Regions from separate parts of the Streptomyces sp. NPDC048257 genome, predicted to be linked through region 1. Evidence: predicted binding sites of a transcription regulator. Region 1 holds the regulator's gene; the other holds the start of a gene.

The links. Region 1 encodes HrcA, which represses chaperone genes, less so after heat shock. Its sites were predicted from a motif close to TTNGCACTCNGNNNNNCNGAGTGCNAA; they were not measured.
Positions count from the first base shown of each region.
Region 2: groL (chaperonin GroEL) is a predicted target of HrcA. The motif match lies at 1,901-1,927, and genes of this name have one in related genera.

Region 1 covers NZ_JBICZI010000032.1:7,696-18,318, reverse strand. The annotation lists gene rpsT (30S ribosomal protein S20) at 1-117, opposite strand, end outside; gene lepA (translation elongation factor 4) at 374-2,239, shown strand; gene ACGFZK_RS34480 (AMP-dependent synthetase/ligase) at 2,475-4,367, shown strand; gene hemW (radical SAM family heme chaperone HemW) at 4,529-5,761, shown strand; gene ACGFZK_RS34470 (DUF3097 domain-containing protein) at 5,901-6,698, opposite strand; gene ACGFZK_RS34465 (MBL fold metallo-hydrolase) at 6,727-7,452, opposite strand; gene hrcA (heat-inducible transcriptional repressor HrcA) at 7,601-8,617, shown strand; gene dnaJ (molecular chaperone DnaJ) at 8,618-9,757, shown strand; gene ACGFZK_RS34450 (nitronate monooxygenase) at 9,915-10,623, shown strand, end outside.
Region 2 covers NZ_JBICZI010000016.1:69,837-80,459, forward strand. The annotation lists gene ACGFZK_RS26170 (hypothetical protein) at 1-54, shown strand, start outside; gene groL (chaperonin GroEL) at 147-1,769, opposite strand; gene ACGFZK_RS26180 (cold-shock protein) at 2,097-2,303, opposite strand; gene ACGFZK_RS26185 (MoaD/ThiS family protein) at 2,719-2,997, opposite strand; gene thrC (threonine synthase) at 3,034-4,308, opposite strand; SAM riboswitch class I at 4,326-4,482, opposite strand; gene ACGFZK_RS26195 (glucosyl-3-phosphoglycerate synthase) at 4,668-5,618, shown strand; gene ACGFZK_RS26200 (trehalose-6-phosphate synthase) at 5,665-7,095, shown strand; gene otsB (trehalose-phosphatase) at 7,209-8,057, opposite strand; gene ACGFZK_RS26210 (DUF3263 domain-containing protein) at 8,097-8,333, opposite strand; gene ACGFZK_RS26215 (ABC transporter substrate-binding protein) at 8,410-9,708, opposite strand; gene ACGFZK_RS26220 (ROK family protein) at 9,885-10,623, shown strand, end outside.

The DNA of each region.
Region 1 (10,623 bases):
GACGGCCTCGCGGGCCTTGCGGATCGCGGTCTTGAGCGAGGACTTGACGGCCTTGTTGCGCAGGCGCGCCTTCTCGTTCGTCTTGTTCCGCTTGATCTGGGACTTGATGTTCGCCACGAAAGAGCCTTTTCAGGTTCAGAGTTTTGTTCTTCGGATTGTGTCCCGACAGCTGAGAGGGCATACGAGACACAGCTGCCCAGGCTACCAGGCACGCTCCCGGCGGCCCAAACCGAGCGCACTGCCCCGTCCATGGGACCATGGGAGTCTGCGTACAGATCCGACATCGCGCCGCCGAGAGTGACGGGAGCCGGATCTTCGCTCCCACCGACGCTCCGCAAACGCTTCCGACTGCGACCGAGAATCAGGACACTGCGTGCCCGCGATCCCCAGCCACGTGCCCGAGCCGAGCCGTACCGACTCGGCGCTGATCCGCAACTTCTGCATCATCGCGCACATCGACCACGGCAAGTCGACCCTTGCCGACCGGATGCTCCAGATCACCGGAGTGGTCGACCAGCGGCAGATGCGCGCCCAGTACCTCGACCGCATGGACATCGAGCGTGAGCGCGGCATCACGATCAAGTCCCAGGCGGTCCGACTGCCCTGGGCGCCCACCACGGGCGAGGGTCAGGGGAACACCCACATCCTCAACATGATCGACACCCCCGGGCACGTCGACTTCACCTACGAGGTCTCGCGCTCCCTCGCCGCCTGTGAGGGCACCGTCCTCCTGGTGGACGCCGCCCAGGGCATCGAGGCGCAGACCCTCGCCAACCTGTACCTGGCGATGGAGAACGACCTCGCGATCGTCCCGGTCCTGAACAAGATCGACCTGCCGGCCGCCCAGCCGGAGAAGTTCGCCGAGGAGCTCGCGAACCTGATCGGCTGCCAGCCCGAGGACGTGCTGCGCGTCTCCGCGAAGACCGGTCTCGGTGTCGAGGCGCTGCTCGACAAGGTCGTCGCCACCGTCCCGGCCCCGGTCGGCGTCAAGGACGCCCCGGCCCGCGCCATGATCTTCGACTCCGTCTACGACTCGTACCGCGGTGTCGTGACGTACGTCCGTGTGGTCGACGGCCAGCTCAGCAAGCGCGAGCGCATCCGGATGATGTCCACCGGCGCCACCCACGAGCTGCTGGAGATCGGAGTCTCCTCCCCGGAGATGACCCCGTCCGACGGCATCGGCGTCGGCGAGGTGGGTTACATCATCACGGGCGTGAAGGACGTCCGTCAGTCCAAGGTCGGTGACACCATCACCAGCCTGCACAACGGCGCCACCGAGGCGCTCGGCGGCTACAAGGACCCGCGGCCGATGGTCTTCTCGGGCCTCTACCCGCTCGACGGCTCGGACTACCCGGACCTGCGCGAGGCCCTGGACAAGCTGCAGCTGAACGACGCCGCGCTCGTCTACGAGCCGGAGACCTCGGCGGCGCTCGGCTTCGGCTTCCGCGTCGGCTTCCTCGGCCTGCTGCACCTGGACGTGGTCCGCGAGCGCCTGGAGCGCGAGTTCGGCCTCGACCTGATCGCCACCGCGCCCAACGTGGTCTACCGGGTGGTCATGGAGGACGGCAAGGAAGTCACCGTCACCAACCCGAGCGAGTTCCCCGAGGGCAAGATCTCGGACGTGTTCGAGCCGGTCGTCCGCGCCACCGTGCTCGCGCCGACCGAGTTCATCGGCGCGATCATGGAGCTCTGCCAGCAGCGCCGCGGCACCCTGCTCGGCATGGACTACCTCTCCGAGGACCGGGTGGAGATCCGCTACACCCTCCCGCTCGCGGAGATCGTCTTCGACTTCTTCGACCAGCTGAAGTCCAAGACGCGCGGTTACGCCTCCCTTGACTACGAGCCCACGGGCGAGCAGTCCGGCAGCCTGGTCAAGGTCGACATCCTGCTGCACGGCGACAAGGTCGACGCCTTCTCCGCCGTCACGCACAAGGACGCCGCCTACGCCTACGGTGTGCGCCTCGTCGCCAAGCTGCGCGAGCTCATCCCGCGGCAGGCCTTCGAGGTGCCGATCCAGGCCGCGATCGGCTCCCGCGTCATCGCCCGCGAGACCATCCGCGCCATCCGCAAGGACGTTCTCGCCAAGTGCTACGGCGGTGACATCTCCCGTAAGCGGAAGCTGCTGGAGAAGCAGAAGGAAGGCAAGAAGCGGATGAAGATGGTCGGCTCCGTGGAGGTCCCGCAGGAGGCCTTCATCGCCGTCCTCTCCAGTGACGAGTCCGGCGGCAAGAAGAAGTAGTAGCCCCGTCGTCACCCCACGCAAGCAGGCCCCCGCACTCCGGTGCGGGGGCCTGTTTCGTTATGAAGCGGCCGCTCGCGGGCTCTTACGCGGGCGCCGGAGGCGCTCTAGTCTGATCACTGCTCGACGGTTACTCGCCAGTTTAAAAAGTCAACGGCTGCATACCCGCCAGTCCCCAGCGCCCCCCAGCGCCCCACGCCCACGCACTACCGCGTGGATCGGTCCGGAGGATGTCGTGAGCGACACACAGACCTATCTCGAGAACCGCCCGCCCACCGTGGCGGTGCTCTTCCTTGAGCGCGTCGCAGCGACGCCGAACGACGAGGCCTACCGGTACCCGGTGCCCGCGGCCGGCGGTCAGGGCGGCGCCGACGACTGGAAATCACTCAGCTGGGCCCAGGCGGCCGAGCGGGTATTCGCCATCGCGGCCGGGCTGATCGCCCTCGGCCTGAACACCGAGGAGCGCGTCGCACTCGCCTCCAACACCCGGGTCGAGTGGATCCTCTCCGACCTCGGCGTGATGTGCGCCGGTGGCGCGGTCACCACGATCTACCCCAGCACCAACGCGGACGAGTCGGCGTTCATCCTCTCCGACTCCGAGAGCCGGGTGCTCATCGCCGAGGACGCGAAGCAGCTGGCGAAGGCGCGCGAGCACCGCGCCGACCTGCCGAAGCTCGCCCACGTCGTGGTCCTGGACACCGCCGACGCGGTCGCCGCCGAAGGAGACCCCGAGGGCTGGGTGCTCTCCCTGGCCGAGCTGGAGGTGCGCGGCAGGGAGTACCTCGCCAAGCACCCCGAGGCGGTCAAGGAGCGGATCGCGGCCATCACGCCGGAGCAGCTCGCCACCCTCATCTACACCTCCGGCACGACCGGCCGCCCCAAGGGCGTCCGCCTCCCGCACGACAACTGGTCGTACATGGCCAAGGCCATGGTCGCCACCGGGCTGATCGGCAAGGAGGACGTCCAGTACCTGTGGCTGCCGCTGGCCCACGTCTTCGGCAAGGTGCTGACCTCCGGGCAGATCGAGGCCGGGCACGTGACCGCCGTCGACGGCCGGATCGACAAGATCATCGACAATCTGGCGATCGTGCAGCCGACGTACATGGCCGCCGTCCCGCGCATCTTCGAGAAGGTCTACAACGGCGTGGCCGCCAAGGCCCGGGCCGCCGGCGGAGCCAAGTACAAGATCTTCCAGTGGTCGGTCGGCGTCGCCCGCGAGTACGCCAAGGTCACGCAGGACAACTTCCGGCGCACCGGCCAGGCGACCGCCCCGTTCGGCCTGACCACCAAGCACAAGATCGCCGACGCGCTCGTCTACTCCAAGCTCCGCGAGGCCTTCGGCGGAAAGCTGCGCGCCGCCGTCTCCGGCGCCTCCGCCCTGGCTCCCGAGATCGGCTTCTTCTTCTCCGGCGCCGGCGTCCACATCCTGGAGGGCTACGGCCTGACCGAGTCCAGCGCCGCCTCCTTCGTCAACCCGGGCGAGGCCTACCGCACCGGCACGGTCGGCAAGCCGCTCCCCGGCACCGAGGTCCGCATCGCCGACGACGGCGAGGTGCTGCTGCGCGGCCCCGGCATCATGCAGGGCTACCACGGGCAGCCGGACAAGACCGCCGAGGTCCTGGAGTCCGACGGCTGGCTGCACACCGGCGACATCGGCGAGCTGTCCGCCGACGGCTACCTGCGCATCACCGACCGCAAGAAGGACCTGATCAAGACCTCGGGCGGCAAGTACGTCGCCCCGGCGGAGATCGAGGGCCAGTTCAAGGCGATCTGCCCGTACGTGTCGACGATCGTCGTGCACGGCGCCGACCGGAACTTCTGCTCGGCGCTGATCGCGCTCGACGAGCCGTCGATCCTGGTCTGGGCGGCCGAGAACGGGCTGGAGGGCAAGACGTACCAGCAGGTCCTGGCGGCGCCGGAGACCAGCCGCCTGATCGAGACGTACGTACAGACCCTCAACGAGGGCCTGCAGCGCTGGCAGACGGTCAAGAAGTTCCGGCTGCTGCCGCGCGACCTCGACGTCGAGCACGGGGACCTCACGCCCAGCCTGAAGCTGAAGCGGCCGGTGGTCGAGCGTGAGTTCAAGCACCTGATCGAGGAGATGTACGAGGGGTCCCGCGAGGCGTAGCGCCTGCCGCGGGCTCGGCGGGGCGGGGCGGTGGACCGCCCCGCGGACCCCGCCCTTTCCGGGCGGCCCCGGGTGTCGGCCGCGAGCCGCTCCCGGGGCTGCGCCCCGCACCCCGCGCCTCAAACGCCGGCGGGGCTTTTTTCGTGCGGGATGATGGGGGTATGCCTTCCGCACTCCCCGACGGTGAACCCATGCCCGAAGACGGCGCGCTGCCGTCGCATGCCCTGGCGGGCGCGGGGGAGCGGCCGCTCGGTTTCTACCTGCACGTCCCGTACTGCGCCACGCGCTGCGGGTACTGCGACTTCAACACCTACACGGCCACCGAGCTGCGGGGCACCGGCGGTGTGCTCGCCTCCCGGGAGAACTACGCCGACACCCTGATCGACGAGGTCAGGCTGGCGCGCAAGGTCCTCGGGGACGACCCGCGGCAGGTCCGGACCGTCTTCGTCGGCGGCGGCACGCCCACCCTGCTGCCCGCCGCCGACCTCGTACGCATGCTCGCGGCGATCCGGGACGAGTTCGGCCTCGCCGAGGACGCCGAGATCACCACGGAGGCCAACCCGGAGTCGGTGGACCCGCGGTACCTGGCCGAGCTGCGCGCCGGGGGCTTCAACCGGGTCTCCTTCGGCATGCAGAGCGCCAAGCAGCACGTCCTGAAGGTGCTGGACCGCACCCACACGCCGGGGCGCCCCGAGGCGTGCGTCGCGGAGGCGCGGGCGGCGGGCTTCGAGCACGTCAACCTCGACCTGATCTACGGGACCCCGGGCGAGTCGGACGAGGACTGGCGCGCGACGCTGGCGGCGGCGCTGGGAGCCGGGCCGGACCACATCAGCGCCTACGCGCTGATCGTGGAGGAGGGCACGCAGCTGGCGCGGCGGATCCGCCGGGGCGAGGTCCCGATGACGGACGACGACGTGCACGCCGACCGGTACCTGATCGCGGACGCGGTCATGGCCGAGGCCGGCTACTCCTGGTACGAGGTCTCCAACTGGGCCACCTCGGAGGCCGGGCGCTGCCTGCACAACGAGCTGTACTGGCGCGGGGCCGACTGGTGGGGGGCGGGACCGGGCGCGCACTCGCACGTGGGCGGGGTGCGGTGGTGGAACGTGAAGCATCCGGGCGCGTATGCCGCTGCGCTGGCGGAGGGGCGGTCGCCGGGGGCGGGACGGGAGCTCCTGGCGGAGGAGGACCGGCGGGTGGAGCGGATCCTGCTGGAGCTTCGGCTGGTGGACGGCGTGCCGCTGTCGCTGCTCGCTGCGGCCGGGCTGGAGGCGTCGCGGCGGGCGCTGGCGGACGGGTTGCTGGACCCGGGGCCGTACGAGGCGGGGCGGGCCGTGCTGACCCTGCGGGGGCGGTTGCTGGCCGACGCGGTGGTGCGGGACCTGGTGGACTAGCCCTGCGGCGCCGTTGCCGGGGGCGCTGCCCCCGGACCCCCGCGCCTCAAACGCCGGCGGGGCTGAGAGAGCGCCTCAGGCGCCGGCGGGGCTGAGAGAGCGCCTCAGGCGCCGGCGGGGCTGCCTGGGTGGGTGCTGGTCATGTCGTCACGTGGTCGATGAGGTGTTCCACCGCGCCCAGGAGGGTGGGTTCCAGGTCGCGGTAGGAGGTCACGCGGGACAGGATGTGCTGCCAGGCGGCGCCGGTGTTCTCAGGCCAGCCCAGGGCCCGGCAGATGCCCGTCTTCCAGTCCTGGCCGGGCGGGACCACCGGCCAGGCGGGGATGCCCAGCGCGGACGGTTTCACCGCCTGCCAGACGTCCACGTACGGGTGGCCCACGATCAGGACGTCCGGCGAGGTCACGGACGCCGCGATGCGGGATTCCTTCGAGCCCGGCACCAGGTGGTCCACCAGGACCCCCAGGCGGGCGTCCGGGGCCGGGGCGAAGTCCGCCACGACGGCCGGGAGGTCGTCGATGCCCTCCAGGTACTCGACCACGACGCCCTCGATCCGCAGGTCGTCACCCCAGACCCGCTCCACCAGCTCCGCGTCGTGCCGGCCCTCGACGTAGATCCGGCCCGCCCGCGCCACCCGCGCCCGCGCCCCGGGGACGGCCAGCGAGCCCGAGGCCGTCAGGAGCGGCCCGGAGGGCCTGCGTGCGGGCCGGACCAGGGTGACCACCTCGCCGTCCAGCAGGAACCCCCGCGGCTCCATCGGGAACACCCGCCGCTTGCCGAAGCGGTCCTCCAGGGTCACCGTGCCCGCCTCGCAGGCCACCACCGCGCCGCAGAAGTCCGTACCGGCCACCTCGACCACGAGGTCGGGGTCCGCCGCCACCTCCGGCACGGCCTTGGGTCGCTTCCACTGCGGGGTCAGGTCGGGGGAGTACTCGCGCATCCGGCCGACAGTAGGAGAGCCGCGCGCGTCACGCCCCCGACACGCCGAAACGGGCCGCCAGTGTGGCGCGTTGCGCACGGACGAACTCCGCCCCGACCACCTCTCCGTGACCCGGCACGTACAGCGCGTCGTCCCCGCCCAGCGACAGCAGCCGGTCCAGGGCTGCGGGCCACTGCCCGGGGGTGGCGTCCGGGCCCGCCAAGGGCTCGCCCGACTCCTCGACCAGGTCCCCGCAGAAGACCACCTCGCGCTCGCCCGGCACGAAGACGGCCAGGTCGTGCCCGGTGTGCCCGGGCCCCACATTGGCCAGCAGCACCTGTACGCCGCCCAGTTCCAGCGTCCACTCGCCCGACACCTCGTGCCGGGGCAGCACCAGCAGGTCCACCGCCTCCGCCGCTTCCGCCTCCGCGAGCCCGTGCCGGACCGCGTCCCCGCGCAGGTCCTCGCGTTCCGCCGACAGCAGCGAGGCCAGCCCGACCGCACCGAACACCTCGGCCCCGGCGAAGGCGGCCCCGCCCAGCACGTGATCGAAATGACCGTGTGTGAATGCGATATGGGTCACGCGCCGGCCCGTCAGCCGCTCCGCCTCGGCCCGTACCTGCGCGCCCTCGCGCAGACACGACCCGGGGTCGATCAGGAGGACCGAATCCTCGCCCACCACCAGCCCCACGGTGCAGTCCCACACCGGCAGCCGCCGCCGGCCGGCCCGTCCGGTCAGCCGTTCCCAGCCGCACTCTTCCCAGCGCACGTCCATACGGCGACGCTACCCTGGCGGGCCTCCCTTGCCAGGGGCTTACCGCCCGGCCGTACACTGAGCGGGGGTTCTCTGGCACTCGAACGATCAGAGTGCCAACGAACACGTCAGAACACGGCAACGGACCACAGCTGGAGGTGTGCGCGCGATGCTCAGCGAACGCAGACTCGAAGTGCTGCGCGCCATCGTCCAGGACTACGTCGGGACGGAGGAGCCGGTCGGCTCCAAGGCGCTCACCGAGCGGCACCGGCTCGGCGTCTCGCCCGCCACCGTGCGCAACGACATGGCCGTGCTGGAGGACGAGGGCTACATCGCCCAGCCCCACACCAGCGCCGGCCGGATCCCCACCGACAAGGGCTACCGGCTCTTCGTCGACAAGCTGGCGGGGGTCAAACCGCTGTCGTCGCCCGAGCGCCGGGCCATCCAGAACTTCCTCGACGGCGCCGTCGACCTCGACGACGTGGTCGGCCGTACGGTGCGGCTGCTCGCGCAGCTCACCCGGCAGGTCGCCGTCGTCCAGTACCCGAGCCTGACCCGGTCGACCGTCCGGCACGTGGAGCTGCTCTCGCTCGCTCCCGCGCGCCTGATGCTCGTACTGATCACGGACACCGGACGCGTCGAGCAGCGGCTCATCGACTGCCCGGGCCCCTTCGGGGAGACCTCGCTCGCGGACCTGCGGGCCCGGCTCAACAGCCGGGTCGTCGGGCGGCGCTTCACCGATGTGCCCCCGCTGGTGCAGGACCTCCCGGAATCCTTCGAGGCGGAGGACCGCGGCACGGTCTCCACCGTGCTCGCGACCCTCCTCGAGACGCTGGTCGAGGAGGCCGAGGAGCGGCTGATGATCGGCGGTACCGCCAATCTCACGCGCTTCGGACATGATTTTCCCCTGACGATCAGGCCGGTGCTCGAGGCGCTGGAGGAGCAGGTCGTGCTCCTCAAGCTGCTGGGCGAGGCCAACGAGTCGGGAATGGCCGTACGGATCGGGCATGAGAACGCCTACGAGGGACTGAACTCCACGTCGGTCGTCTCGGTCGGTTACGGTTCGGGCGGCGAAGCAGTCGCCAAACTCGGCGTGGTCGGACCGACCCGCATGGACTACCCCGGAACGATGGGAGCGGTACGCGCAGTGGCACGTTACGTCGGACAGATCCTGGCGGAGTCGTAAGTGGCCACGGACTACTACGCCGTTCTCGGCGTGCGCCGCGACGCATCGCAGGACGAGATCAAGAAGGCATTCCGGCGGCTTGCGCGCGAGCTGCACCCGGATGTGAACCCCGATCCCAAGACGCAAGAGCGTTTCAAGGAGATCAACGCCGCCTACGAGGTCCTCTCGGACCCGCAGAAGAAGCAGGTCTACGACCTCGGCGGCGACCCGCTGTCCTCCTCGGGCGGCGGCGGCGGAGCGGGCGGATTCGGGGCGGGTGGCTTCGGCAACTTCTCCGACATCATGGACGCCTTCTTCGGCCAGGCCTCGCAGCGCGGCCCGCGCTCGCGGACCAGGCGCGGCCAGGACGCCATGATCCGCCTGGACCTGGAGCTGGACGAGGCGGCCTTCGGGACGACCAAGGACATCCAGGTCGACACGGCCGTGGTCTGCAACACCTGCTCCGGCGAGGGCGCTGCTCCCGGTACCTCGGCGCAGACATGTGACATGTGCCGCGGCCGCGGTGAGGTCTCGCAGGTCACCCGGTCCTTCCTGGGCCAGGTCATGACCTCGCGCCCCTGCCCGCAGTGTCAGGGATTCGGCACCGTGGTCCCGACCCCGTGCCACGAGTGCGCGGGCGACGGCCGGGTCCGCTCCCGTCGCAGCCTCACGGTCAAGATCCCGGCCGGTGTCGAGAACGGCACCCGGATCCAGCTCGCGGGCGAGGGCGAGGTCGGCCCCGGCGGCGGCCCCGCCGGTGACCTGTACGTGGAGATCCACGAGCTGGCGCACCCGACCTTCCAGCGGCGCGGGGACGATCTGCACTGCACGGTGACCATCCCGATGACGGCGGCCGCGCTGGGCACCAAGTGCCCGCTGGAGACGCTGGACGGGCTGGAAGAGATCGACATCCGGCCCGGCACCGGGTCCGGCCAGGCGATCCCGCTGCACGGGCGCGGCGTCACCCACCTGCGCGGTGGCGGACGCGGCGACCTGATCGTCCACGTCGAGGTCACCACCCCGGGCAAGCTGGACGCCCAGCAGGAGGACCTGCTCCGCCAGCTGGCCAAACTGCGCGGCGAGGAGCGGCCGATGGGCCAGTTCGCGCCGGGTCAGCAGGGCCTGTTCAGCCGTCTGAAGGACGCGTTCAACGGTCGCTGACCGACGGGAAACCACCGCCACGAGCCCGGCCTGGGGATTCCCCGGCCGGGCTCGTCGCACGGTCCGCGCGGGGGGCCGAAAGCCGGTCGGGAAGCGGACTATGCCAGGCGAATGCCATGATTCGGCCGCCCGCTCGGGACGTGGCACGATGCAGTCCATGTCCAGCGCACCGAACGGTCTCTCCCCGTACCCGATCGTGCAGGCTCCCATGGCGGGCGGCGCCTCCTGTCCTGCGCTCGCCGCTGCCGTGTGCGAGGCGGGCGGACTGGGGTTCCTGGCCGGCGGCTACAAGACCGCCGACGGGATGTACCAGGAGATCAATCAGGTGCGCGCGCTCACCCGGCGCCGCTTCGGCGTCAACCTCTTCATGCCGCAGACCGGTTACGTCGATCCGGCCGCCGTGGAGGCGTACCGCGGGCAGCTCGCCGGGGAGGCGAGCTGGTACGAGATCTCGCTCGCCGAGGAGGACATCATCGGCACCAGCGACGACGGCTACGACGCCAAGCTCGCCATCCTCCTCGAAGACCCGGTCCCGGTGGTCTCGTTCACCTTCGGCTGTCCGGCCTCGGCGGCCCTCGCCGCCCTGCGCAAGGCCGGTACGTACACCGTCGTCACGGTGACCTCGGTCGACGAGGCCCGCACCGCCCAGCACCGAGGAGCCGACGCGGTCTGCGTCCAGGGCGCCGAGGCCGGCGGCCACCAGGGCACCCACCGGGACGACCCGCAGATCGACGGCACGGCGGCCGTGGGGCTGCTCGCCCTGGTGGGCCAGGTACGGGAGGCCGTGGCGCTCCCGATCATCGCGGCGGGCGGTCTCATGCGGGGCTCGCAGATCGCGGCCCTGCTGGCGGCCGGCGCGGAGGCGG
Region 2 (10,623 bases), on a different contig from region 1:
GCCCTGCACGTCCCCGAGCCGTTCGGCTTCGCGATCGACACCACTGGCTTCTGAGCCCGCCGCGAACGCCCGAGGGCGGCACCCCCGTCGGGGTGCCGCCCTCGTTCGAGAACAGCCGATCAACCAGTGGCCGGAGCCGGGGTCGATCAGAAGTCCATGTCACCACCCGGCATGCCGCCGCCCGCGGGGGCACCGGCCTTCTCGGGCTTGTCGGCGATGACGGCCTCGGTCGTCAGGAACAGCGCGGCGATCGACGCGGCGTTCTGCAGCGCGGAGCGCGTGACCTTCGCCGGGTCGATGATGCCCTCGGCGATCATGTCGACGTACTCGCCGGTCGCGGCGTTGAGGCCGTGACCGATCGGCAGGTTGCGCACCTTCTCGACGACGACGCCACCCTCGAGACCACCGTTGACGGCGATCTGCTTGAGCGGGGCCTCCAGCGCGAGCTTCACGGCGTTGGCGCCGGTCGCCTCGTCACCCTCGAGCTCCAGCTTCTCGAAGACCGCGGAGGCCTGCAGCAGGGCCACGCCACCACCGGCGACGATGCCCTCCTCGACGGCCGCCTTCGCGTTGCGAACGGCGTCCTCGATGCGGTGCTTGCGCTCCTTGAGCTCGACCTCGGTCGCGGCGCCGGCCTTGATGACGGCCACGCCGCCGGCCAGCTTCGCGAGGCGCTCCTGGAGCTTCTCGCGGTCGTAGTCCGAGTCGGAGTTCTCGATCTCGGCGCGGATCTGGTTGACGCGGCCCTGGACCTGGTCGCTCTCACCGGCACCGTCGACGATGGTCGTCTCGTCCTTGGTGATGACGACCTTGCGGGCGCGGCCGAGCAGGTCGAGACCGGCGTTCTCCAGCTTGAGGCCGACCTCCTCGGAGATGACCGTGCCGCCCGTGAGGATGGCGATGTCACCGAGCATGGCCTTGCGGCGGTCACCGAAGCCCGGGGCCTTGACGGCGACGGACTTGAAGGTGCCGCGGATCTTGTTGACGACGAGGGTGGAGAGCGCCTCGCCCTCGACGTCCTCGGCGATGATCAGCAGCGGCTTGCCGGACTGCATGACCTTCTCCAGGAGCGGCAGCAGGTCCTTGACCGAGCCGATCTTGGAGTTGACGATCAGGATGTACGGGTCGTCGAGGGACGACTCCATGCGCTCCATGTCGGTGGCGAAGTACGCCGAGATGTAGCCCTTGTCGAAGCGCATGCCCTCGGTGAGCTCCAGCTCCAGACCGAAGGTCTGGGACTCCTCGACGGTGATGACGCCTTCCTTGCCGACCTTGTCCATGGCCTCGGCGATGAGCTCGCCGATCTGGGTGTCGGCGGCGGAGATGGAGGCCGTCGAAGCGATCTGCTCCTTGGTCTCGACATCCTTGGCCTGGGCGAGCAGGGCGGCGGAGACGGCCTCGACGGCCTTCTCGATACCACGCTTGAGGGCCATCGGGTTGGCACCGGCGGCCACGTTGCGCAGGCCCTCGCGGACGAGCGCCTGGGCCAGGACGGTGGCCGTGGTCGTACCGTCGCCGGCGACGTCGTCCGTCTTCTTGGCGACTTCCTTGACCAGCTCGGCGCCGATCTTCTCGTACGGGTCCTCGAGCTCGATCTCCTTGGCGATGGAGACACCATCGTTGGTGATCGTGGGGGCGCCCCACTTCTTCTCAAGGACGACGTTGCGACCCTTGGGGCCAAGGGTGACCTTGACGGCGTCGGCGAGCTGGTTCATCCCACGCTCGAGGCCGCGGCGGGCCTCCTCGTCGAACGCAATGATCTTGGCCATCTGAAGTGGTCCTCCCGGACAGCGGTGGATTGCTCCCAGGACCGCGCCCGCGCCCGCGACGGACGGCCTGCGAGTCCGGCGGTTCCTTCCCACCGAACCCTGCGGGCCTCACCGACCCGGTCCTCGTTTCAGTAGCACTCTCACCAGGAGAGTGCTAACGCCAATGATTAGCACTCGACCCCCGAGAGTGCAAGCGGCTTCGAAGAAGCGCCGCCACTACCGGGGCGTACGCACGAGGGGCCCACATCCCGTGTCCGGGATGTGGGCCCCTCGTGGTGTTCAAGGTCTTCGATGAACACGTCGCGTCGGCGGTCGATCGCGCCAGGACTAGCCGAGTGCGAGCTTGACCATGTCCGCCTGCGGACCCTTCTGGCCCTGCGAGATCTCGAACTCGACCCGCTGACCCTCTTCAAGGGTGCGGTACCCGTCCATCTGGATGGCGCTGTAGTGGACGAACACATCCGCACCACCGTCGACCGCGATGAAGCCGTAGCCCTTCTCCGCGTTGAACCACTTGACGGTGCCCTGAGCCATGCCTAACTCCCCTATTACTGGCCCTTGCGCAGGAACGCACTTCGCGATCCCGGGTCAGAACTTGCGTCGGAACGCGTCGACCGAGGCTGAATGTATCTGCGCGGATGCTGTCTGCAACAGGTCAATCCGATGAGAATTCTGGACACCGAGAAACATTGAAATAGAGTGAAAATTTGCCATACTCCCGGGCAACTCGGGCCGGGCATATCTCGCCAAAGCCCCATACCGCACTCGCATGTTGGCCCGATGTCGACCCTTGCGCGGCCCGTTCATATGCAGGGGGCAAGAACAGCGGAGGGGACTTCCCCAACCCTACCGCGCCCAATCAAGCAGAATTGCCCCCTCCGCTTTTAGCGGAGGGGGCAATTTCGGTTTGCGCGTGTCACCTGGGCGGTGACCCCGGAGATCCGGGGAGTCAGCAGCCGCCCGCGACGGCCGGAATGATCGAAACGCCGGCGCCGTCCGGCGTCGCCGCCTGCAGCCCGCCCTCGAAGCGCACGTCGTCGTCGTTGACGTACACGTTCACGAAGCGGCGCAGCTTGCCCTGGTCGTCCAGGACGCGCGCGGCGATGCCCGGGTGGCTCTTCTCCAGGGACTCGATGACCTCGGCGAGGGTCGCGCCCTCGGCCGGGACCTCGGCGGCGCCGCCGGTGTAGGTGCGCAGGATGGTGGGGATGCGGACGTTGACGCTCATGGCGCTACTGCCTTTCCGGGTGCAGAGGGAGGAAGATCAGGCCAGGCCGGCGGCGCGGAACGCGTCCAGGCTCGGGCGGATGGTGGCGGTCTGCCCGCTCTCCGCGGCCACCGCCTCCAGGGTCTTGAGTCCGTCACCGGTGTTGAGGACGACGGTGGTCAGCGTCGGGTCGAGCTGCCCGTTCTCGATGAGCTTCTTCGTCACACCGACGGTCACCCCGCCCGCGGTCTCCGCGAAGATGCCCTCCGTCTGCGCCAGGATCTTGATGGCCTCGACGACCTGCTCGTCCGTCACGTCCTCGACGAAACCACCGGTGCGGCGGGCGATGTCCAGGACGTACGGGCCGTCCGCCGGGTTGCCGATGGCCAGCGACTTGGCGATGGTGTTCGGCTTCTGCGGACGGACCACGTCGTGACCGGCCTTGAAGGCGGTCGACACCGGGGAACAGCCCTCGGCCTGGGCACCGAAGATCTTGTACGGCTTGTCCTCGACGAGGCCGAGCTTGATCAGCTCCTGCAGGCCCTTGTCGATCTTCGTCAGCTGCGAACCGGACGCGATCGGGATCACGATCTGGTCGGGCAGCTGCCAGCCGAGCTGCTCGCAGATCTCGTACGCCAGGGTCTTGGAGCCCTCGCCGTAGTACGGGCGCAGGTTGACGTTGACGAAGCCCCAGCCCTCGCCCAGCGGGTCGCCGATGAGCTCGGAGCAGAAGCGGTTGACGTCGTCGTAGTTGCCCTCGATGCCGACCAGGTCGCCGCCGTACACACCGGCCATGACGACCTTGCCCTGCTCCAGGTCGTGCGGGATGAACACGCAGGAACGGAAGCCGGCCCGGGCGGCCGCGGCGCCGACGGCGCCGGCCAGGTTGCCGGTCGAGGAGCAGGACAGGGTGGTGAAGCCGAAGGCGCGGGCGGCCTCGACGGCGATGGCCACGACGCGGTCCTTGAAGGAGTGCGTCGGGTTGCCGGAGTCGTCCTTGACGTAGAGCTTGCCGGTGACGCCGAGCTCCTTGGCCAGGTTGGCCGCGTCCACGAGCTTGGTGAAGCCGGGGTTCAGGCTGGGCTTGGAGGCCACGTCCGCGGGGACGGGCAGCAGCGGGGCGTACCGCCAGATGTTGTTGGGGCCGGCCTCGATCGCGGCGCGCAGGGCTTCGGGGTCACCGGTCGGGAGGTCGTAGGCGACTTCCAGCGGTCCGAAACACTCGGCGCACGCGAAGATGGGGCCGAGCTCGAAGCGGGTACTGCACTCACGACAGGAAAGGCCGGTGGCAGGTCCGAGATCAACAGAGGTGGCGACAGTCTGTGCAGCCATGATGGCGAGGCCCTTTCTCCTCATCTTCCCCATGGCGCACTTCGCCATGAGACGGAATTGGCACCTTCCCTAGCCGGGGACCTCGCTGATGTCGCTGACGAGCGATCGCGAGAACCGACTGGAGGGTTGCCGGGGCTTCAACGGGCCGTGTCCCTCTGCCCCTCTGGATGAGCGGTATGGCACCGGCACACGCGCTCTGTGGCGCGCCGGTGCGTTTGTTCGCGGGGACCCCCGGCATGCGGTGGTCCTTCGCGTTGTTCAAGACTGTAACCGAAGGCCCGGGCGGTTGAGACAGCCGTCCGAACCGCGAGATGGATCACATACCGGCGAATATCGCCGACGAGCAGGGAGTACTGAGGGTGCTGGAAGAGGTGGAGCGATGGCTGGCCGACCGCTCCTGGTCCGCCGCCGACCGACCGCTCGACCAGCTGCTCGAACGGAAACGGGCGGCCGGGACCACGGTCAGCGTGGTGCTGCCCGCGCTGGACGAGGAGGCGACGGTCGGCGCGATCGTCGAGGTCATCCGGCGTGAGCTGATCGAGGGACTGCCCGTCCCCCTGGTCGACGAGCTGGTCGTCGTCGACTCGGGCTCCACCGACCGCACCGCGGAGGTCGCGGCGAAGGCCGGGGCCCGGGTGGTGCACCGTGACGACGTGCTGCCGCGCATCCCGCCACTGCCCGGCAAGGGCGAGGTGCTGTGGCGCTCGCTGCTGGTCACCGGCGGGGACGTCGTCTGCTTCGTCGACGCCGACCTGCGGGACTTCAACGCCGCCTTCGTCTCCGGGATCCTGGGCCCGCTGCTGACCGACCCGGGCGTGCAGTTCGTCAAGGCGATGTACGACCGCCCGCTCGGGGACACCCCGGGCCAGGGCGGCCGGGTCACCGAGCTGGTCGCCCGCCCGCTCCTCAACCTCCACTGGCCGCAGCTGGCCGGCTTCGTCCAGCCGCTGGGCGGCGAGTACGCCGTACGCCGCTCCCTGCTGGAACGGCTGCCGTTCCCCGTCGGGTACGGGGTCGAGCTGGGCCTGCTGGTCGACGCGCTGCACACGGTCGGGCTGGACGCGCTGGCCCAGGTGGACGTGGGCGTGCGGGTCCACCGCCATCAGGACGGGCAGGCGCTGGGCCGGATGGCCGCGGCGATCTACCGCACCGCCCAGGTGCGGCTCTCGCGCGGGCACCTCGTACGGCCGGAGCTGACCCAGTTCGAGCGCGGGCCGGAGGGCTTCGCGCCGCGGACGTACCCGGTGGACACGGAGGAGCGGCCGCCGATGGCGGGCATCAAGGAGTACGCGCTGCGTCGCGTGGCTTGAGCGATCATACGGTTTGAGCAGGGCCAAGCCGGGCTAGGTTGGCCGCATGGCTTACCAGGTACTCGTAGCAGCGAACCGCGGCCCCCTCTCCTACGCCCTCGCCGAGGACGGGACGCTCAGCACCCGGCGCGGCGGGGGCGGTCTCGTCTCCGGGCTCTCCGCCGCCCTCGCGGAGCAGCCGCAGACGCTGTGGATCTGCGCGGCCCTGTCGGACGCGGACCGGGAGGCGGTCCGCCGGGGCGAGGCCGAGCCGGGCGTCCGGATGCTGGACATCGATCCCACGATGTACGACGACGCGTACAACGGCATCGCCAACTCCGTGTTGTGGTTCACCCACCACCACCTGTACGACATCCCGCGCGAGCCGGTCTTCGACGCCGCGTTCCGCCGCCAGTGGGAGTCGTACGAGCGCTACAACCAGGCCTTCGCCGAGGCGCTGGCCGAGGAGGCGGCGCAGGGCGCGCGGGTCCTGGTCCAGGACTACCACCTGGCCCTGGTGCCCGGACTGCTGCGGGCGCTCCGACCCGACCTGCGGATCGCGCACTTCACGCACACCCCGTGGGCCTCGCCCGCTTACCTCGCCATGCTGCCGGACGTGGTGCGCGAGACGCTGCTCTGGGGCATGCTCGGCGCGGACGTGCTGGGCTTCCACACCGAGGCCTGGGCGGCCGAGTTCCTGGCGTCGGCGGAGCTGGACGACGCGTGGGGCCGGGCCGAGGTGCAGGAAGACTCGGTGGTGGAGCACCGCCGGTACTCGGTGTGGCCGGCCCGCACGACCCGGGTACGGGCGTACCCGCTGGGCGTGGACGGGGACGAGCTGCGGGCGCTGGCGGACCGGCCGGAGGTGGACGCCAAGCTGGCGGAGCTGCGGGCGGAGGTCGACGGCCTGAAGACCATCGTCCGCGTGGACCGCACGGAGCTGTCGAAGAACATCCTGCGCGGCCTGCTGGCCTACCGGGAGCTGCTGACGGAACACCCCCGGTGGCGGGGCCGGGTGGTGCACCTGGCCTCGGCGTACCCGTCACGGCAGGACCTGAGGGTGTACCGGGACTACACGGACGCGGTGGCGGGCCTGGCGGCGGAGATCAACGCGGAGTTCGGCACGCAGGACTGGCAGCCGGTGCTGGTGTCGGTGAAGGACGACTTCGCGCGCTCGCTGGCGGCGTACCGGCTGGCGGACGTGGCGCTGGTGAATCCGGTGCGGGACGGGATGAACCTGGTGGCGAAGGAGATCCCGGTGGTGTCGGAGGCGGGGTGCGTGCTGGTGCTGTCCACCGGGGCGGGGGCGTACGAGGAGCTCCGCCAGGACGCGCTGACGGTGAACCCGTACGACGTGACGCAGACGGCCGAGGCGTTGCACGCGGCGCTGTCGATGCCGGCCGCCGAACGTGCGGAGCGCACGAAGCGTCTGGCTGCCGCCGCCACGGCCCTCCCGCCCGCCGCCTGGTTCACGGCCCAGCTGTCGGCCCTGACCTGAGCGAGTTCAGCCCAGCCGGCATTTGAGGCGCGCGGGGGCCCGGGCACCGGCCCCCGGCGCCGTTGCCGGGGCTCCGCCCGGGGGTTCGGGGGTGGCGCCCCCGCAGCGGACGGTCAGTTTTGTAGGGCCTTGGCGAGATCGGCCAGGAAGGCAGCCACCGAGGCCGGGCCCGGCACCACCAGGTCCGCCCGCGCGGCGAGCTCCGGGACCTCGGCGGAGCCGCTGCACACCAACAGCCCGGGCAGGCCGTCGGCCCTCCGCTTCTCGACCGCCGAGTACGCGGCCAGGTCACCGAGGTCGTCGCCCGCGTACAGCACCGCCTCCGCGTCCCGCTCCGCCAGGAACTCGGTCAGGGCGACGCCCTTGTCCATGCCCGGCGGCCGCAGCTCCAGCACCGCCCGCCCCGGCTCGACCATCAGCCCGTGCCGTGCCGCCAGCTCGGCCAAAGGCTCCCTCAGCGCCGCGAAGGCCGCCGCCGGGTCCTCCGCCCGCCGGGTGTGGACGGCCAGCGCCCGGCCCTTCTCCTCGATCCAGGTGCCGCGCCAGGCCCCGATGGACTCCAGGAACCCCGGCAGCTCGGCCCGTACCGCCGCCACCCCGGGGTGCTCGGCGGGCGCGTGGACGATGCCGCTGACGGCGTCCCACCGTTCGGCTCCGTAGTGGCCGAGGACGACCAGGTGTTCCAGCCCGTCGACCCCGGCGAAGCCCCCGTAGCGGACGGCGACGCCCGCCGGCCGGCCGGTGATCACCGCCACCGAGTCGACCTCGGGGGCGAGCGCCGAGAGGGCCGGGACGGCTCCGGAGTGGGCTCGGGCCTGGTCCGGGTCCGGGACGATGTCGGCGAGAGTGCCGTCGAAGTCCAGGGCGACCACGGACCGGCGAGGCGCGCGGAGCAGGGCTTCGAGCCCCTCGCGCCCGGCTGCGGTGACGGGCATCGGCAGGTCGTGCGGATGGCTCCCCATACGCACGACCCTAACGGCCCAACCCGGCGACGGCTACGGCTATCGCCGGGCTCGCTGCGCCTCGCGGATCCTGCGCAGCCGGTTCACCGTGCCCGGGGCGTGGGCCAGCGCGCGCGGATCGTCCATCAGCGCGTTGAGCAGCTGGTAGTAGCGGACGGGGGTCATCCCCAGTCCTTCCCGGATGGCCCGTTCCTTGGCTCCGGGCCCGGGCCAGGTGCGTCCCTCGTACGCGAGCACCGCGGCCTCCGTGGCCGTCAGCTGCCCCTCGTCCGTCATACCGCCAGATTAACGCCGCGCTCTGACACCCGGCCCGCCGGCACCCGGCCCACCGGCGCCGGCCCGCCGACTCCGGTCAGCGCGGGTCCGCCGCCCGGGCCGCCGTGGCGATGTCCTCCAGTACCTTCGCCGGCTGGCCGCCCGGCTGGACGGTCTTGCCGATGTTCTGCTTGATGTCCTCGCTGACGCCCGCCCAGGACTTCTTGCCGACCGGGTAGAGCCGCGAGCCGGGCAGGGCGGTCAGGAAGGGCTTCAGCTGCGGCGCCGAGCCGCCCGTCGCCGCCTGCTTGGCCTGGTAGCCGCTGGTGGTGGCGGGCAGCAGGTCGTACTTGTCGGTGAAGGCCGTCACGTTCTTCGGCTGGTACAGGAAGTCCAGGAACTTGCCGGACTGCTCGCGGTGGCCGTTCTTGAAGGCCATGACCCAGTCCGCGACGCCCATCGCGGGCTGCTCGCTGCCGTCGGAGGTGGGCAGCGTGACCATGCCGTACTTCACGCCCTTGGCCTCGGCCTGCTTGAGCAGCGTCGGGTGGCCGTTGAGCATGCCGACCTCGCCCTTGGTGAAGCCGTCGAAGGCGGCCTGGCGGTCCAGCTTGCCGGGCTCCACCGGTCCGGTCAGCCCCTGGCCGACCATCTTGTCGCGCAGGAACTCCAGCGCCTTGACGTTGTCGGCGGAGTCGATCGAGTAGGACTCCTCGTTGTCGGTGTAGCCGCCACCGCCCGCGAGCATCCACATCATCGTCTCGGCCTGGGCCTCCTCGCGGCCCAGCGGCACCGCGAAGGGGGTGGGCACGCCGGCCGTCTTGAGCTTCTTGGCGGCCGCCTCCAGGTCCGCCCAGCTCTTCGGCTGCCAGCCCTTGGCGTCCTTGCCGATCACACCGGCGTCGGCCAGCAGCTTCTCGTTGTAGAAGAGCAGCCGGGTGCTGGCCACGAAGGGCATCCCGTACTGGACCTGCTTGACCTTGCCGGCGTCCGCGAGCGGCCCCAGGAAGTCCGCCTCGGTCTTCACGGAGAGCAGCTCCCCCGCCGAGTACAGCTTGTCGGCGGCCGCGTAGTCGGCGTAGGCGCCGATCTGGGCGATGTCCGGGGCCTTGCCGGCCTTGACCATCTCGGCGACCTTGGCGTCGACCTCGGACCAGGAGTAGACGCTGACCTCGACCTTGGTGCCGGGGTTGGCCTTCTCGAAGCCCGCGGCGAGGTCCTTCCAGTAGGCCTCGGAGGAGTTCTGCGGATTGTCCCCGTAGTCGGCCGCCACGACCCGCAGGGTCACCTCGTTGTCTCCGGTGAGTCCGCCGAGGGCTCCGCAGCCCGTCAGCGTCACGGCAGTCAGGCACAGTGCGGCGCCGGACGCGGCCAGGCTCAGGTAACGACCCTTCACGGTTCTCGATCCACCCCTTGTTGTACGTACGATCCACGTAAGGTCTACACCACTTTGGCGGCTCGTCCACATCGGGCTCCCCACCAGGGTCCCGAATTTGTATGGCCACTCAACAATCCCCCTCAATGGACTAGACCTTTCCCCGCCGAGCACGCGAGACTGTCTCTGTGAAACCCGTGAAACACGTCATCGCCCTCGATGTGGGCGGCACCGGGATGAAGGCCGCCCTCGTCGCCGGCGACGGCACCCTGCTCCACGAAGCGCGCCGGGCCACCGGCCGCGAGCGGGGCCCCGAGGCCGTCGTCGAGACGATCCAGGACTTCGCCGCCGAGCTGCTCGCCACCGGCCGGGAACGCTTCGGACGGCCCGCCTCGGCCGCCGGGGTCGCCGTCCCGGGCATCGTCGACGCCGAGAACGGGATCGCCGTCTACGCGGCGAACCTGGGCTGGCGCGACGTACCGATGCGCGCCCTGCTCAGCAGCCGCCTCGGCGGCATCCCGGTGGCCCTCGGCCACGACGTGCGCACGGGCGGACTGGCCGAGGGACGCATCGGCGCCGGCCGGGGCGCCGACCGCTTCCTCTTCGTCCCGCTCGGCACCGGCATCGCCGGCGCCATCGGCATCGCCGGCCGCATCGAGGCCGGCGCCCACGGCTACGCGGGCGAGATCGGGCACATCGTGGTGCGCCCGGGCGGCCCCGCCTGCGGCTGCGGCCAGCACGGCTGCCTGGAGACCCTCGCCTCGGCCGCGGCCGTCAGCCGCGCCTGGGCGGCCGCCTCCGGCGACCCCGAGGCCGACGCCGCGGACTGCGCCAAGGCCGTCGAGTCCGGTGACGCGCGCGCCCGGGAGGTCTGGCTGGCCGCCGTCGGCGCCCTCGCCGACGGCCTGGTCACCGCGATCACCCTGCTGGACCCGC